Regions from separate parts of the Kitasatospora sp. NPDC093102 genome, predicted to be linked through region 1. Evidence: riboswitches for the same ligand, from Rfam matches in the RefSeq annotation. Region 1 holds a riboswitch; the other holds the start of a gene.
What was found. A riboswitch is a leader RNA that binds a small molecule or an ion and turns the genes downstream of it on or off. The one in region 1 is predicted to bind glycine.
Positions count from the first base shown of each region.

Region 2: another riboswitch for glycine. It lies ahead of gcvP (aminomethyl-transferring glycine dehydrogenase); the one in region 1 lies ahead of gcvT (glycine cleavage system aminomethyltransferase GcvT).

Region 1 is NZ_JBFBFA010000003.1:423,424-430,942, forward strand. Features, by position in the region: gene AB0O11_RS07505 (MDR family MFS transporter) at 1-626, shown strand, start outside; gene AB0O11_RS07510 (L-serine ammonia-lyase) at 696-2,063, opposite strand; gene glyA (serine hydroxymethyltransferase) at 2,229-3,509, opposite strand; gene gcvH (glycine cleavage system protein GcvH) at 3,638-4,015, opposite strand; gene gcvT (glycine cleavage system aminomethyltransferase GcvT) at 4,115-5,236, opposite strand; glycine riboswitch at 5,467-5,568, opposite strand; gene AB0O11_RS07530 (enhanced serine sensitivity protein SseB C-terminal domain-containing protein) at 5,779-6,582, shown strand; gene AB0O11_RS07535 (enhanced serine sensitivity protein SseB C-terminal domain-containing protein) at 6,700-7,519, shown strand, end outside.
Region 2 is NZ_JBFBFA010000036.1:63,106-70,624, forward strand. Features, by position in the region: gene AB0O11_RS30590 (DUF5999 family protein) at 114-305, shown strand; gene gcvP (aminomethyl-transferring glycine dehydrogenase) at 427-3,327, opposite strand; glycine riboswitch at 3,566-3,669, opposite strand; partial or broken gene AB0O11_RS30600 (PRC-barrel domain-containing protein) at 3,893-4,198, shown strand; gene AB0O11_RS30605 (YsnF/AvaK domain-containing protein) at 4,232-5,368, shown strand; gene AB0O11_RS30610 (MFS transporter) at 5,622-7,118, shown strand; gene AB0O11_RS30615 (DNA polymerase IV) at 7,261-7,519, opposite strand, start outside.

The DNA.
Region 1 (7,519 bases):
TGCTCCTGCTGCCGCTGATGCTCGGCATGATGGGCACCCAGCTGGTGACGGCGCGGCTGATGGGCCGACCGGGCGGCGAGCGGCGCTACCCGTTGCTGGGCGGGGCGCTGACCCTGGCCGGCTCCGCGCTGCTGCTGTTCCTGCGCACCGACACCCCGATCGCCCTGGCCTCCGCCCTCACCGCCGTCGCCGGGATCGGCCTCGGCCTGGTGATGCAGAGCACCATGCTGACCTCGATGGGCGCCGTCCCTCGCCAGGACATGGGCGCCGCGATGGGCGTGGTCACCCTGCTCCGCAGCATCGGCGGCTCGCTCGGGATGGCCGTCCTCGGTGCGGTCTACACGGCGCGGCTCGCGAGCTCGCTCGGGGAGCGTCTGGGGTCCGCCGAGGCCGGCCGCCTCACCGGTGGCGGCGGTCTGACCCCGTCCGCGTTCGCCGGGCTCCCGGCCGAGGTCCGCGATGCCGTCGGGGTCGCGGTCACGGGCGGCCTGCACGGCACGGTCGCGGGCGGCGTGCTGCTGGCGGCAATGGCCACGGCGGTCGCCTGCCTGGCCCGCCCGAGCCGGGCCCCGGACCCGGTCGGGACGGGAGCTCCGGTCGGGCCCCGGGTGGAGGCGGGGGCCTGAGGCGTACCGGACGTGCGAAGGCCCCCGGGCGGAGCGGGAGACCGCCCGGGGGCCTTCAGCGCGTCGTGATCAGCACTCGATGACGTTCACGGCGAGGCCGCCGCGCGAGGTCTCCTTGTACTTGATCTTCATGTCGGCCCCGGTCTCCTTCATCGTCTTGATCGCCTTGTCCAGCGAGACGTGGTGCCGTCCGTCGCCGCGCAGCGCCATCCGGGCCGCGGTGACGGCCTTGACCGAGGCCATGCCGTTGCGCTCGATGCAGGGGATCTGGACCAGGCCGCCGACCGGGTCGCAGGTGAGGCCGAGGTTGTGCTCGATGCCGATCTCGGCGGCGTTCTCGACCTGCTCGGGGGTGCCGCCGAGGACCTCGGCGAGGCCGCCCGCGGCCATCGAGCAGGCGGAGCCGACCTCTCCCTGGCAGCCGACCTCGGCGCCGGAGATGGAGGCGTTCTCCTTGAAGAGCATGCCGATGGCGCCGGCCGCGAGCAGGAAGCGGACGATGCCGTCCTCGTCGGCGCCCGGGATGAAGTTCAGGTAGTAGTGGAGGACGGCCGGGATGATCCCGGCGGCGCCGTTGGTCGGCGCGGTGACCACCCGGCGGCCGGAGGCGTTCTCCTCGTTGACCGCCATCGCGTAGAGGGTCACCCACTCCATCGCGTTGGCCGGGCCGATCCCCTCGGCGCGCAGCGTCCGGGCCGCCGCGGCGGCCCGGCGGCGGACCTTCAGGCCGCCCGGCAGGATGCCCTCGCGGGTCATGCCGGCCCGCACGCACTCCTGCATCACGGACCAGATCTCCAGCAGGCCGGTCCGGATCTCCTCCTCGCTGCGCCAGGCCTTCTCGTTCTCCAGCATCAGGCCGGAGATGGACAGCCCGGTCTCCCGGGTGAGCCGCAGCAGCTCCTCGCCGGTGCGGAAGGGGTAGCGCAGCGCGGTGTCGTCGGGCTTGACCCGGTCCGCGCCGATCGCGTCCTCGTCCACCACGAAGCCGCCGCCGACCGAGTAGTAGGTCTTCTCCAGCAGGGTCGAGCCGTCCGCCGCGTACGCCCACAGGGTCATGCCGTTGGCGTGGTACGGCAGCGACCGGCGGCGGTGCAGGACCAGCTGGGTGTCCGGGTCGAAGTCGATGGTGTGCTCGCCGAGCAGGCTGATCCGCTTCTCGGCGGTGATCCGCTCGACGTCCTTGTCGGCCTGGTCGACGTCGACGGTGCGGGGCGAGTGGTTCTCCAGGCCCAGCAGGACGGCCTTCGGGGTGCCGTGGCCGTGGCCGGTGGCGCCGAGCGAGCCGTACAGCTCGGCGCGCACGCCCGTCACCCCGTCCAGCAGGCCTTCGGAGCGCAGTCGGCGGGCGAACATCCGGGCGGCGCGCATCGGGCCCACGGTGTGGGAGCTCGACGGGCCGATGCCGATGGAGAAGAGGTCGAAGACGCTGATGGCCACGGGTGGACGTCCTTGTCTGGTCTCGTGGAAGGACTTGCTGGCAGGGAGGGCTGACACGGGACGGGGCACCGCACGCACTGTCCAGTGTGCGCGGTGCCCCGGGATCCCAGGTGCGTCGGCGGGGTGAGGCCGGTCACCTGATCCGATGAGCCCGACCGAGCCGGACTACTCCTGGTTGGCCAGGTTCGGGTACAGCGGGTACTTCTCGGCCAGGGCGGTGACCCGGGCCTTCAGTGCGGCGGCGACGGTCTCGTCGAAGGCGGGCTTGAGCGCCTCGGCGATGACGTCGGCGACCTCGCGGAAGTCCTCGGCCCGGAAGCCGCGGGTGGCCAGGGCCGGGGTGCCGATGCGCAGGCCGGAGGTGACCATCGGCGGGCGCGGGTCGTTCGGGACGGCGTTGCGGTTGACCGTGATGCCGACCTCGTGCAGCCGGTCCTCGGCCTGCTGGCCGTCGAGCTGGCTGTTGCGCAGGTCGACCAGGACCAGGTGGACGTCGGTGCCGCCGGAGAGCACGGTGGCGCCGGCCTCGGCCACGTCCGCCTGGAGCAGGCGCTCGGCGAGGATGCGGGCACCCTCCAGGGTGCGCTGCTGGCGCTCCTTGAACTCCTCCGAGGCCGCGATCTTGAAGGCGACCGCCTTGCCGGCGATCACGTGCTCCAGCGGGCCGCCCTGCTGGCCGGGGAAGACCGCGGAGTTGATCTTCTTGGCGTACTCGGCCTTGGACAGGATGACGCCGCCGCGCGGGCCGCCCAGGGTCTTGTGGGTGGTGGTGGTGACCACGTCCGCGTAGGGCACCGGGTTCGGGTGCAGCCCGGCGGCCACCAGGCCGGCGAAGTGCGCCATGTCCACCATGAGCAGGGCGCCGACCTCGTCGGCGATCCGGCGGAACTCGGCGAAGTCCAGCTGGCGCGGGTAGGCCGACCAGCCGGCGATGATCAGCTTCGGCTGGTGCTCCTTGGCGAGGCGCTCGACCTCGGCCATGTCGACCTGGCCGGTCTTGTCGTCCACGTGGTACGCGGCCACGTTGTAGAGCTTGCCGGAGAAGTTGATCTTCATGCCGTGGGTCAGGTGACCGCCGTGGGCCAGGCTCAGGCCCAGGATGGTGTCGCCCGGCTGGATCAGCGCGAACATCGCGGCGGCGTTGGCCTGCGCGCCGGAGTGCGGCTGGACGTTGGCGTGCTCGGCGCCGAACAGGGCCTTGATGCGGTCGATCGCGATCTGCTCGACCACGTCGACGTGCTCGCAGCCACCGTAGTAGCGGCGGCCGGGGTAGCCCTCCGCGTACTTGTTGGTGAGCACCGAGCCCTGGGCCTCCATGACCGCCACCGGGGCGAAGTTCTCGGAGGCGATCATCTCCAGGGTGGTCTGCTGGCGGTGCAGCTCGGCGTCGACCGCGGCGGCGATCTCCGGGTCGAGGGCGTGCAGGGACTGGTTCAGAACCGTCATGGTGTGGTCTTCCCGGGGAGGAGAGGCGGGGGTGCCGCGCGAAGCGCGCCCTTGGAAGGGTGGTGGTGGTGACGGGTGGGCCGTGGAGGAGCGGGGCGGCCGTGGTGCTGCGGCCGCCCCCGCGGGGCTCAGGCCGAGTGGGTGAGCTTGTCGTACTCGTCGGCGCTGAGCAGCTCGTCGGTGGCCTCGACGCGCACCTTGAACAGCCAGCCGCCCTCGAACGGGGCGCTGTTGACCAGGGCGTTGTCGTCCAGGACGTCCTGGTTGACCTCGGTGATCTCGCCGGTCACCGGGGAGTACAGGTCGCTGACCGACTTGGTGGACTCCAGCTCGCCGCAGGTCTCGCCGGCGGTCACGGTGTCGCCGACCTCGGGCAGCTGCACGTAGACGATGTCACCGAGGGCGTCGGCGGCGTGCTTGGTGATGCCGACCGTGGAGACACCGTCCTCGGCGGCGGTCAGCCACTCGTGCTCCTTGGTGTACTGCAGGTGCTGGGGGTTGCTCATGGCGTCATTCTCCAGGATGGGAAGCGGGCACGGCGAAGCGGGCCGTCACTCGGACGGCTGCGACGTGCGGGTACGGGGGAAAGGCGGGCCCGGGAGGCCTCAGCGGGCGCGCTTGTAGAACGGCAGCGCGACGACCTGGACGGGCTCGTGCTTGCCGCGCACGTCCACCGCCACGGTGGTGCCGGGGGCGGCGTTGGCGGCGTCGACGTAGGCGATCGCGATCGGCTTGCCCAGGGTCGGGGACGGCGCGCCGGAGGTGATCCGGCCGATCGGCTCGCCCTCGGTGGAGACCACGGTGTACTCGGCGCGCGGCACCCGCTTGCCCTCGGAGACCAGGCCGACCAGCACCTTCGGCGGGTTGGTCTCGGCCGCGGCGGCGGCCTGCTCCAGCGCCTTGCGGCCGACGAAGGCGCCCTCGTTGGTGGTCTTGTCGAAGCGGACGACCCGGCCCAGGCCGGCGTCGAACGGGGTGAGGTCGGTGGACAGCTCGTGCCCGTACAGCGGCATGCCGGCCTCCAGGCGCAGCGTGTCGCGGCAGGACAGGCCGCACGGGACCAGGCCGTGGCCCTCGCCGGCGGCGGTCAGCGCCTGCCAGACCGGCTCGGCGTCGGCCGGGTGGCAGAAGATCTCGAAGCCGTCCTCGCCGGTGTAGCCGGTGCGGGCGAGCAGCACGTTGCGGCCGGCCACCTGGGCCGGGAGGATCGCGTAGTACTTCAGGCCGGGCAGGTCGGCGTCGGTGGTCTTCGCCAGGATGCCGGTGGCCTCCGGGCCCTGGACGGCGATCAGCGCGTAGGTGTCGCGGTCGTCGGTGACGACGGCGTCGAAGCCCTTGGCGCGGGCGATCAGCTCGTCGAGGACCAGCTGGGCGTTGGAGGCGTTGGCGACGACCAGGAAGGCGTCCTCGCGCAGGCGGTAGACGATCAGGTCGTCCAGGATGCCGCCGTCCTCGGCGCAGATCATGGTGTAGCGGGCGCGCAGCACGCCCAGCGCGGAGACGAAGCCGACCAGCGCGTGGTCCAGCATCTCGCCGGCCTGCGGGCCGGTGACGGTGATCTCGCCCATGTGTGAGAGGTCGAACAGACCGGCCTTGGTGCGGACGGCGAGGTGCTCCTCGCGCTCGCTGCCGTAGCGCAGCGGCATGTCCCAGCCGGCGAAGTCGGTCATGGTCGCGCCGAGGGCGCGGTGCAGCGCGTCGAGCGCGGTCAGGCGGAGGGACGACATGGCCAGGAACTCCTCGGTCGGGGCACTCAGGGGTGCACGCGCCGGGACCGGACCCGCTCGGGGCCGACCCTGCGCGCGGGCATGCGGCGGCGTGGGTCTCCCCATCTGTCGTCGAACCTGAGAGCTTCACCGCCCACCTGCCCACAGCTGTTTCCAGCTTGGGGGACAGCATGGCGGCTTGCACCGTGGGTGGGCGCACGACAGGGCCGGGCGCCGCTTTCCAGATGTGCCTAACCCGTGCGGTAGGGGTGCCTGAGAGATTCCGGGGAGGACTTGCTCCTTCGGCGCCGGCTGTGCCTGAGCGGCACTCCGGGCTCTCCCGCGCGGGTTCGAGCGGCCGGTATGGAGTTGTGGGGGCCCGCGGCGCATGCCGTCGGACGGGCACATCATGGCACGTCCGGGACGGCGAGGGGAGGGGGGACCCGGTCACACCGCCCGGCACCCGAACACGAGCCCTAACCTCACCTCCCGCACGCCTCTAGACTGCTGCGCGTCGGCACAGCAGAGGGCGGCCGAACGGCAGAGGGCGGAATCGGCGGCGCATGGGGTACCCGGTGGAGCAGCAGCAGGGGTGGGGCGGACCGGAGGAGGCGCCGGCGGGCGGCTCCTGGCCGGCCAACGAGCTTGAGCAGGTGCTGACCGCGGCCCTGGGCGACCCGGGCGCGACGCCGCGGGTGATCGAGGTGCTGGCCCGCAGTCAGGTGTGGGTGCCGCTGCCGGCCGGGGCCGACCCGCAGGGGCAGTCGCTGGACTTGCCGACCATCGAGCTGGGCGGCGACCTGTACGTGCCGGTGTTCTCCTCGCAGGAGGTGTTCCTCCAGCAGGCGCCGGGGATGGCCTTCGTGATCGCGCCGGTCCGGGAGTTCGCCCGCGGGCTGCCGCTGGGCCTGGGCATCGCGGTGAACCCGGAGGCGGCGGTGGGCATCCCGGTGCCGCCGCAGGGGGTCGCCGAGCTGCGCCGCGGTCCGCGCGAGGACCGCTGGGAGGCCGCTGCCGACGCTTCGGAGCCGACCGGCGGGCGGGTGGCGCTGCGCGAGCCGGTGCCGGGCGAGGACCCGGAGCACTTCCTGGCCGCCTGCCGGATCGAACTGTCGGTGCTGCCCGGGGTGCTGACCGCCCGCAGGGCGCTGGCCAGCGTCGAGGGCGAGCCGACCGTGATGTTCGTGGGCGTCCAGTTGGACCCCGCGGCACCGGCCGATCCGGCTGCGGTGAACGAGGCACTCGGGCGAGCGCTGGGAACCGCGCCGCTGCCCGGAGGCGTCCACCTCGTACTGCTCGACCTCGCCGACGACCCGGTGGTCGAGTGGCTGCTCACCCGGGTGATGCCCTTCTACACGAGGGTTTGAGCGGGGTTCGTATCAAAGGCACGTCGCCGTGGCGGTGGCCGGTGCCGCGCCATAGGGTGCGTGCAGACGGCCGACGGGCCGGCGGGTTGAGGGAAAGAGGCGCGGCGAGGTGGGCGCATGAGTGCGGGAACGGGAGCGGGCGGTGGGCCGGGGCCCTGGGGCCAGGCACCGGCCGGGCGCCCGGGGGCTGATCCCGGCGCGTTGGAGCGCGCCCTGCGCGACGTTGCGCCGGAGCGCTACGACGCGTACGAGCGGCTGCTGCACGCGCTGGCGGACGGCCAGGTCTGGATGCTGCTGTGGCACGGCACGCCGGGCAGCCCGGACGCACAGTACGGGAACATGGAGATCAGCGGCCACGGCTACGCGCCGGCCGTCACCTCGTCCGAGCAGCTGACCGCCTCCGGCTGGGCGCGGGCCCACGAGGTCATCTCCGGCCGGGAGATCGCGGCTTCGCTGTACCGCACCCGCTGGGGCCTGTGGCTCAACCCGCACGCGCCCGGCGGCGGCGTCGGAGTGCCCTGGGCGGACCTGCGGCGGATCGCCGCGGGCCTGGAGCGGCTGCCGGCCGGGCCGTTGAAGCTGAGCGAGCCGCAGCTGAACGCCCAGCCGTTCTTCGCGCTGCTGGAGCGGCAGGCCGGCGAGGTGCGGGCGGTGCGGGCGTTGCGCCGGGCCTGGGTGCAGCCCGCGGTGGGGGAGCCGTACCTGGCCATCGGCCTTGACTTGTACGAGAGTTCTCCGCCGGTGGTGGAGGCGGTGCGGGCTCTGATGCAGCGCGCGATCGCGGTGGCCCCGGAGGGGCTCGCGGTGTCCACGGTGGCGATGTCGGACGAGTACGACCCGGTGGCGCTGTGGATGCGCGCCAACGCGCGGCCGTTCTTCGACCGGGAGGCGGGCCGCCCGCCGACCGGCCCGTACCCGCCGGTGCCCCCGCCGCCGT
Region 2 (7,519 bases), on a different contig from region 1:
TCCACACCTGGCCGGCGCGCGGACAGGATCCGACCACCACGGCGGCTCCGGACGGCACGACCTCCGGCGACCGCACCACGGGGAGGATCGCAGAGCGAAGCGAGGGTACGCGTATGTGCCAGCACCGTCCTGAGTGCCCGTCGGCCGAGTCCGAGGACCGCGAGGCGGCCGCGTCGGTGGCCCGCCACCCGGAGCAGGGCTGGAGCCTGCTCTGCAACGGCGTCGTCCTGTTCGAGGACACCGGAGAACTGCTGCCCGACGGCCGGGTGATCGCCCCGCGCCGCCCCATCGCCCACGCGGCCTGACCACCCGGTCCGGCCGTACGGCGGGGGCAGCCGCCGACTCGACCAGCGCAACGGGCAGGGCCCCGGCGGAAGCTCCGCCGGGGCCCTGCCGTCGGCCCGGACATCCTCGGGCCCGGACCGGTCAGACGCCGTACTCGTCCAGCGGCGGGCAGGAGCAGACCAGGTTGCGGTCGCCGTACGCGCCGTCGATCCGGCTCACCGGCGGCCAGTACTTGTCCGCCGGGTTGACGCCCGCCGGGAAGACCGCCTCCTGCCGCGAGTAGCCGTGCGCCCAGTCGCCGGCCAGCGTGGCGGCGGTGTGCGGGGCGTTGCGCAGCGGGTTGTCGTCGGCCGACCACTCGCCCGAGCCGACCTTGTCGATCTCGGCCCGGATGGTGATCATCGCGTCGCAGAACCGGTCGATCTCGTACAGGTCCTCGGACTCGGTCGGCTCGATCATCAGCGTGCCGGCCACCGGGAAGGACATCGTCGGCGCGTGGAAGCCGTAGTCGATCAGGCGCTTGGCGATGTCGTCCACCGTCACGCCCGTCTCCTTGGTCAGCGGGCGCAGGTCGATGATGCACTCGTGCGCGACCAGCCCGCCCGGACCGGTGTAGAGCACCGGGAAGTGCGGCGCCAGGCGCTTGGCGATGTAGTTGGCGTTCAGCACCGCGACCTGGGTGGCGTGCTTGAGGCCCTCGCCGCCCATCAGCCGGACGTACGCCCAGGAGATCGGCAGGATGGCCGCCGAACCCCACGGCGCGGCCGAGATCGGGCCCACGCCGGTGGCCGGGCCGGCCTCCGCCTGGAGCGGGTGGTTCGGCAGGTACGGCGCCAGGTGGGCGCGCACCGCGACCGGGCCGACGCCCGGGCCGCCACCGCCGTGCGGGATGCAGAAGGTCTTGTGCAGGTTCAGGTGCGAGACGTCCGCACCGAACTTGCCCGGCTTGGCGAGGCCGACCAGGGCGTTCAGGTTGGCGCCGTCCACGTACACCTGGCCGCCGGCCTCGTGCACCAGGGCGCAGATGTCGGTGATCTGGGTCTCGTACACGCCGTGGGTGGACGGGTAGGTGACCATCAGCACGGCGAGGTTGTCGCGGTGCTTCTCGATCTTGGCCTTCAGGTCATCGACGTCCACGTCGCCGTCGACCAGGGTCTTCACCACGACCACGCGCATGCCGGCCATCACCGCGGAGGCCGCGTTGGTGCCGTGCGCCGAGGACGGGATCAGGCAGACGTCGCGCTGGGTGTCGCCGTTGGCGTGGTGGTAGGCGCGCACGGCGAGCAGGCCGGCCAGCTCGCCCTGCGAACCCGCGTTCGGCTGGATCGACACGGCGTCGTAGCCGGTCACCTCGACCAGCTGCTGCTCCAGCTGGCGGATCAGGGTCAGGAAGCCCTGGGCCTGGTCGATCGGCGCGAAGGGGTGCAGCTGGCCGAACTCCGGCCAGGTCACCGCCTCCATCTCGGTGGTCGCGTTGAGCTTCATGGTGCAGGAGCCCAGCGGGATCATGCCGCGGTCCAGCGCGTAGTCCCGGTCCGACAGGCGGCGCAGGTAGCGCAGCATGGCGGTCTCCGAGCGGTGGCTGTGGAAGACCGGGTGGGTCAGGTACTCGTCCTCGCGCAGCAGCGCGGCGGGCAGCGCCTCGGCGGCCTCGGCGACCTCGACGGCGGGGACGCCGAACGCGGCCCAGACGCCGGCCAGGTGTTCGCGGGTGGTGGTCTCGTCGGTGGAGACGGAGATCCGGTCCGCGCCGTCCTGGTGGACGTTGATGCCGTTGGCGCGGGCAGCGGCGGCGATCTCGGCGGCGCGGCCCGGGACGACGGCGGTGACGGTGTCGAAGAACTCGCCGTGCAGCAGCTCGACGCCGCCGGCCCGCAGGCCTTCGGCGAGGGCGGCGGCGTAGCGGTGGGTACGGCGGGCGATGTCGGCCAGGCCGTCCGGGCCGTGGTAGACGGCATACATCGAGGCCATCACGGCGAGCAGCACCTGGGCGGTGCAGATGTTGCTGGTGGCCTTCTCGCGGCGGATGTGCTGCTCGCGGGTCTGCAGCGCCAGGCGGTAGGCGCGGTTGCCGTCCGCGTCGACGGAGACGCCGACCAGGCGGCCGGGCAGCGAGCGGGCGTACTCGGCGCGCACCGACAGGTAGCCGGCGTGCGGGCCGCCGAAGCCCATCGGCACGCCGAAGCGCTGCGAGGTGCCGCAGGCGATGTCGGCGCCCAGCGCACCCGGGGACTTGAGCAGGGTCAGCGCGAGCAGGTCGGCGGCGACGGCGACGATCGCGCCCAGACCGTGCGCCTGCTCGATCAGCGGGGCGAGGTCGCGGACCACGCCGGTGGCACCCGGGTACTGGAGCAGCACGCCGAAGACACCGCGCTCGGCGATCTCGGCCGGGATGCCCTCGGACAGGTCGGCGACGACGACCTCGACGCCGGTCGGCACGGCGCGGGTGTTGATCACCGCGACGGTCTGCGGCAGGGTCTCGGCGTCGACCAGGAAGACGCCGCCCTTGACCTTGGTGACGCGGCGGGCCAGCGCCATCGCCTCGGCGGCCGCGGTGCCCTCGTCCAGCAGCGAGGAGCCGGAGGTCGGCAGGCCGGTCAGGTCGGAGACCACGGTCTGGAAGTTGAGCAGCGCCTCCAGGCGGCCCTGCGAGATCTCCGGCTGGTACGGGGTGTAGGCGGTGTACCAGGCCGGGTTCTCCATGACGTTGCGCAGGATCACCGGCGGGGTGAACGTGCCGTAGTAGCCCAGGCCGATCATCGGCTGGAGCACCTGGTTGCGGCCGGCCAGCTCGCGCAGCTCGGCGAGGACCTGGGCCTCGGTCCGGCCCGCGGGCAGGTCCAGGGCGGTGATGGAGCGGATCGCCTCGGGCACCGCGGTGGCGGCGAGCTCGTCCAGCGAGCCGTAGCCGACGGACGCCAGCATCTTCTCCTGCGCGGGGGCGTCGGGGCCGATGTGGCGGTTCTCGAAGGGGCTGGCCAGCTCAAGCTCGGTGAGGGTCGAGGCGCCGGTGGGGCGTCCCGCGTTCGGCTGGGCGTTCATGGTGGTCGAGGCCTCCTGGTCACGGACCGGCGGGGGTACGCACGCCGGCCGGCCTTCACCGCTGCGGACAGCGGACCAGCCTGGGCGAGCGAACCCGACAGGCCTCCCCCTCTGTCATCGGGACCTGAGAGCTTCACCCGCACGGGGCGCTGTGGGCGCTCCGCCGGCTTGCACCGTCGGTGAGGGTGGTGATCGCCGGCTCCCGTGCCGACGCCCCTGCCCTGCTTTCCAGAGTGACCTACCCCACACGGTACGGATGCCTGAGAGATTCCGGGGAGGAGTTGCTCCTTCGGCGCTCCGACCAGCGGTTTTCGCAGTCGGAGACTCTCCCGAGCGGGCTCTGCGGTCGTCGCCCAGGGTACCAGCGGGAGGCCCCCCGATCACGGGTGCGTCAGGTCACTCGGGGTCTACGCGCGTCCCCCGGACGGTCCAACGAGCAGCCCGTCCGGCGCACCCCGGTCGCACCCGTCCGATTCATGGCTTTTGGTGTGAAGTGATGGACGGAACGGGCGCTTCGACCGCCTTCCTGCGGGAGTTCCGCAGGCCCAGTGCACGGGAGGAAAGAGTGCAGACCGACATCGACCCGCGGGACCTCATCGGTCACAAAGCCGTCGACCGCAACGGAGACAAGATCGGCACGGTCGACGAGGTCTACCTGGACGACGCCACCGGCCGGCCCGAGTGGGCCGCGGTCCGGACCGGCATCTTCGGCCGGGACGCCTTCGTCCCGCTGACCACGAGTGAGTTCTCCGGCGACGAACTCCGGGTGCCGTACGACAAGTCACTGGTGAAGGAGTCGCCGGACTTCGGCGTCGGCCAGCACCTGTCACCCGCCCAGGAGCTCCAGCTCTACCGCTACTACGGGCTCGACACCCTGGCGGACGGCCGCCCGGACGGCAATGACGTGAGCCACGCCGAGCAGCCCGACCTCGACTTCGGCACCACCGCGGCCGCCACCACGACGGCCGCGGCAGCCCCGGCCAAGTCGCTCACCTTCCACACCTCCGAGCACTCCCCCGAAGCCGCCCCGGCCAGAACCCCCGCTGCCGCTGCACCCCCAATCGCCGACACACCCAGGACCCCCCCGGAGGCCGACATGCGGAACCTCGGCACCCCCACGGCTGCCACCACCTTCCCGCCGGCCGCGCCCCCCGCCGCCCCCGCCGACGCACCTGCCGCACCCACTGCGGGACCGAGGCCGCAGCCGCAGCCCACCTCCACACCCGCCGCGGGGCCAAGGCTGCATCCCACCTCCGCCCCCACCGCGACACCCGCCACACCCGCCGCGGGACCGAGGCCGCATCCCGCATCCACCCCCACCGACGCGCCTGCCACACCCGCCGCGGGACCAAGGGGGCTGCATCCCACCTCCGCTCCCACCGCGACACCCGCCACACCCGCCACACCCGCCGCGGAACCGAGGCCACATCCCACCTCCACCCCCACCGCCGCCCCCACCGCGGGACCAAGGCTGCATCCCACCGCCACACCCGCCGCGGAACCGAGGCCGCATCCCGCATCCACCCCCACCGACGCCCGCGCGGCGACCACCACCACCGAGAAGGCCGGCGCCGCCCCCAGCAGCCCGGTGGAGATCACCTGCCGCGAGGAGCGGCTGGACATCACCACCGAGTGGCACACCCTCGGCACCGCGAAGCTGCGCAAGTACGTGACGACCGAACAGGTCGAGCGCCGCGTCCCGGTGGTCCGCGAGCGCGTCCGGGTCGAGCGGACGCCGGTCAGCGACGCCGAGCGCGCCGCGCTCACCGAGAAGGAGATCGCCGAGGCCGTCGAAGAGGTCACCCTCCGAGAGGAACGCGCGGTGGTCCGCAAGCACCTCGCCCCCATCGAACGGGTCCGCCTGGTCGTCGAGCGGTACACCACCGAGGAGGTGATCCGGGACGAACTCCGCCGCGAACACGTCGAGGTCCACGACACCACCGCCACCCAGCCCCCCGCCTCGCCGTCGGCAACCCCGCCGACCGGATCGACCCCGCCCGCCACCCCGCCCCACTCCTCCCCGCTGCGGCCGCTCGTCTGACAGCACCCACGATCAGGGCCCCGGACACCGTCCGGGGCCCTGATCGCGTACCCGACCGTTCACCTCCGCCGAAGCGCCCTCGCCCCCGCCCCACCTCCGCCCGCCGCAGGCGCCCTCCACACCCACCACAGCCCCTTGTCGCGTACCCGACCCTTCTCCTTTGCCAAAGCTTAACCACTCGATATTTGACACTCTGAAGTATCCCCCTGCATGGTTACTTCAGTTCATTCACTATGTACGGGAGGAAGCAACCGTGAGTGAGGCACCACAGCCCACCACCGCGGCCGAGAAGCAGAGCAGCGCCCGGGTCCTGCCGGCCCTCATCCTGGCGATGCTGTCGTTCAGCGTGGTGCAGACCGCGGTCGTCCCGATCCTGCCCTCGCTGGCCAAGGAACTGGGCGTCTCCGCCTCCAGCATCACCTGGCTGATGACCGCCAACCTGCTCTCCGCAGCCGTGCTGACTCCCCTCCTGGGCCGCTTCGGCGACCTCCGGGGCCGCAAGCCGATGCTGCTGATCTCGCTGGCCGGCCTGGTCGCCGGTTCGGCGCTGGCGGTCAGCACCCACTCCTTCACCTGGCTGGTCGTCGCCCGCGTCCTCCAGGGCGCCGGCGGTGGCGTCCTGCCGCTGGCGATCAGCATCGTCCGCGACGAGCTGCCCAGGCAGAAGGTGACCGGCGGTGTCGCCGCCATCAGCGCCTCGATGGGCGTCGGCTCCGGCCTCGGCCTGGTCGCCACCGGCCTCCTGCTGGAGCACTGGAACTACAAGTCGATCTTCTGGATGGGCCTGGTCTTCGGCCTGATCGCGGTCGCCCTGGTCGCCTTCCGCGTCCCGTCCGACCCGGTCACCGACAAGGACGGCGGCGCCGACCCGCTGGGCGCCCTCACCCTGGCCGGCTGGCTCTCCGCGCTGCTGGTCGCGGTCAGCCAGGGCAACCACTGGGGCTGGGCCTCCAACAAGACCCTCGGCCTGTTCGCCGTCGCCGCCGTGGTCGCCCTGGTCTGGGGGATCATCGAGACCAAGGTCGCGCACCCGCTGGTGGACATGAAGATGATGGCCCGTCCGGCCGTCGCCTTCACCAACGTGGCCGGCCTGCTCATCGGCTTCGGCATGTACGGCTCCTTCATGGTCATCAGCAACTTCGCCCAGACCCCGGAGAAGCTGACCCACTACGGCTTCACCGCCACCGTGCTGCACGCCGGCATCATGCTGCTGCCGTCCGCGATCGGCTCGATGGTCGCCGCGCCGGTCGGCGCCCTGCTGATCGCCCGTCGTGGCCCGCGCCTGCCGCTGGTCCTCGGTGGCGTCCTCGGCGCCGTGGCGATGGCCTACCTGGCCGTGCGCCACGGACGGGAGGGCGACATCTACACCGCCTCGGCGATCTTCGGTCTCGGCGTGGGCCTCGCCTTCGCCGCGATGCCGGCCTACATCAACGGCGCCGTCCCGGCCGAGCAGAGCGGCATCGCCAACGGCATGAACTCCGTGCTGCGCACGGTCGGTGGCGCGATCGGCACCGCCGTCATGGCCGCCATCCTCACCGGCGACACCATGAAGCTGCCGCCGCAGATCCCGCTCTCCCTGCCCACCCTGGACGCCTACAAGCACGCGTTCTGGACCGCGGCCGTCATCTGCATCGTCGCCGGTGTCGTCCCGTTCCTGATCCGCGGCACCACGTCGGCCGCCACCCCGGTCGTCCTCGGCGGCTCGGCCCAGCAGGACTCCAGCCCCGAGCTGGTCAAGACCGACGCCTGACGAGGCGTCCGGCCCCCGCGCTCAGGGACAGGGCGCGGGGCCCCGGTCTCCGTACGTCGCGAGGGCATCACGACCGTACGGCGTCCGGTACGGTGATCGGCCCCGCCCGGTACTCCCCCACCGGGCGGGGCCGCTTCGTGTTTCAGGCCTCCTCCTGCGCCCCGTCGGCCGCATCCGCGCCCGGCACGCCGTCCTCGCCCTCGTCCCGGCGCAGCGGCAGCGGCCGGGACGGTTCGAGCGCCGGGTCGTCCACTGCGAAGGTCCGCACCCGCCCCGGCTCGCTCCACGGCGTCTCGAACCGCACGGTGACCCTCCCGACACCGCTGCCCTGCACCCAGCCCGGCCCGAACTCCTCGTGCCGGACGTCCTGTCCGGGCATCCAGCGCCGCACCACGACGGCC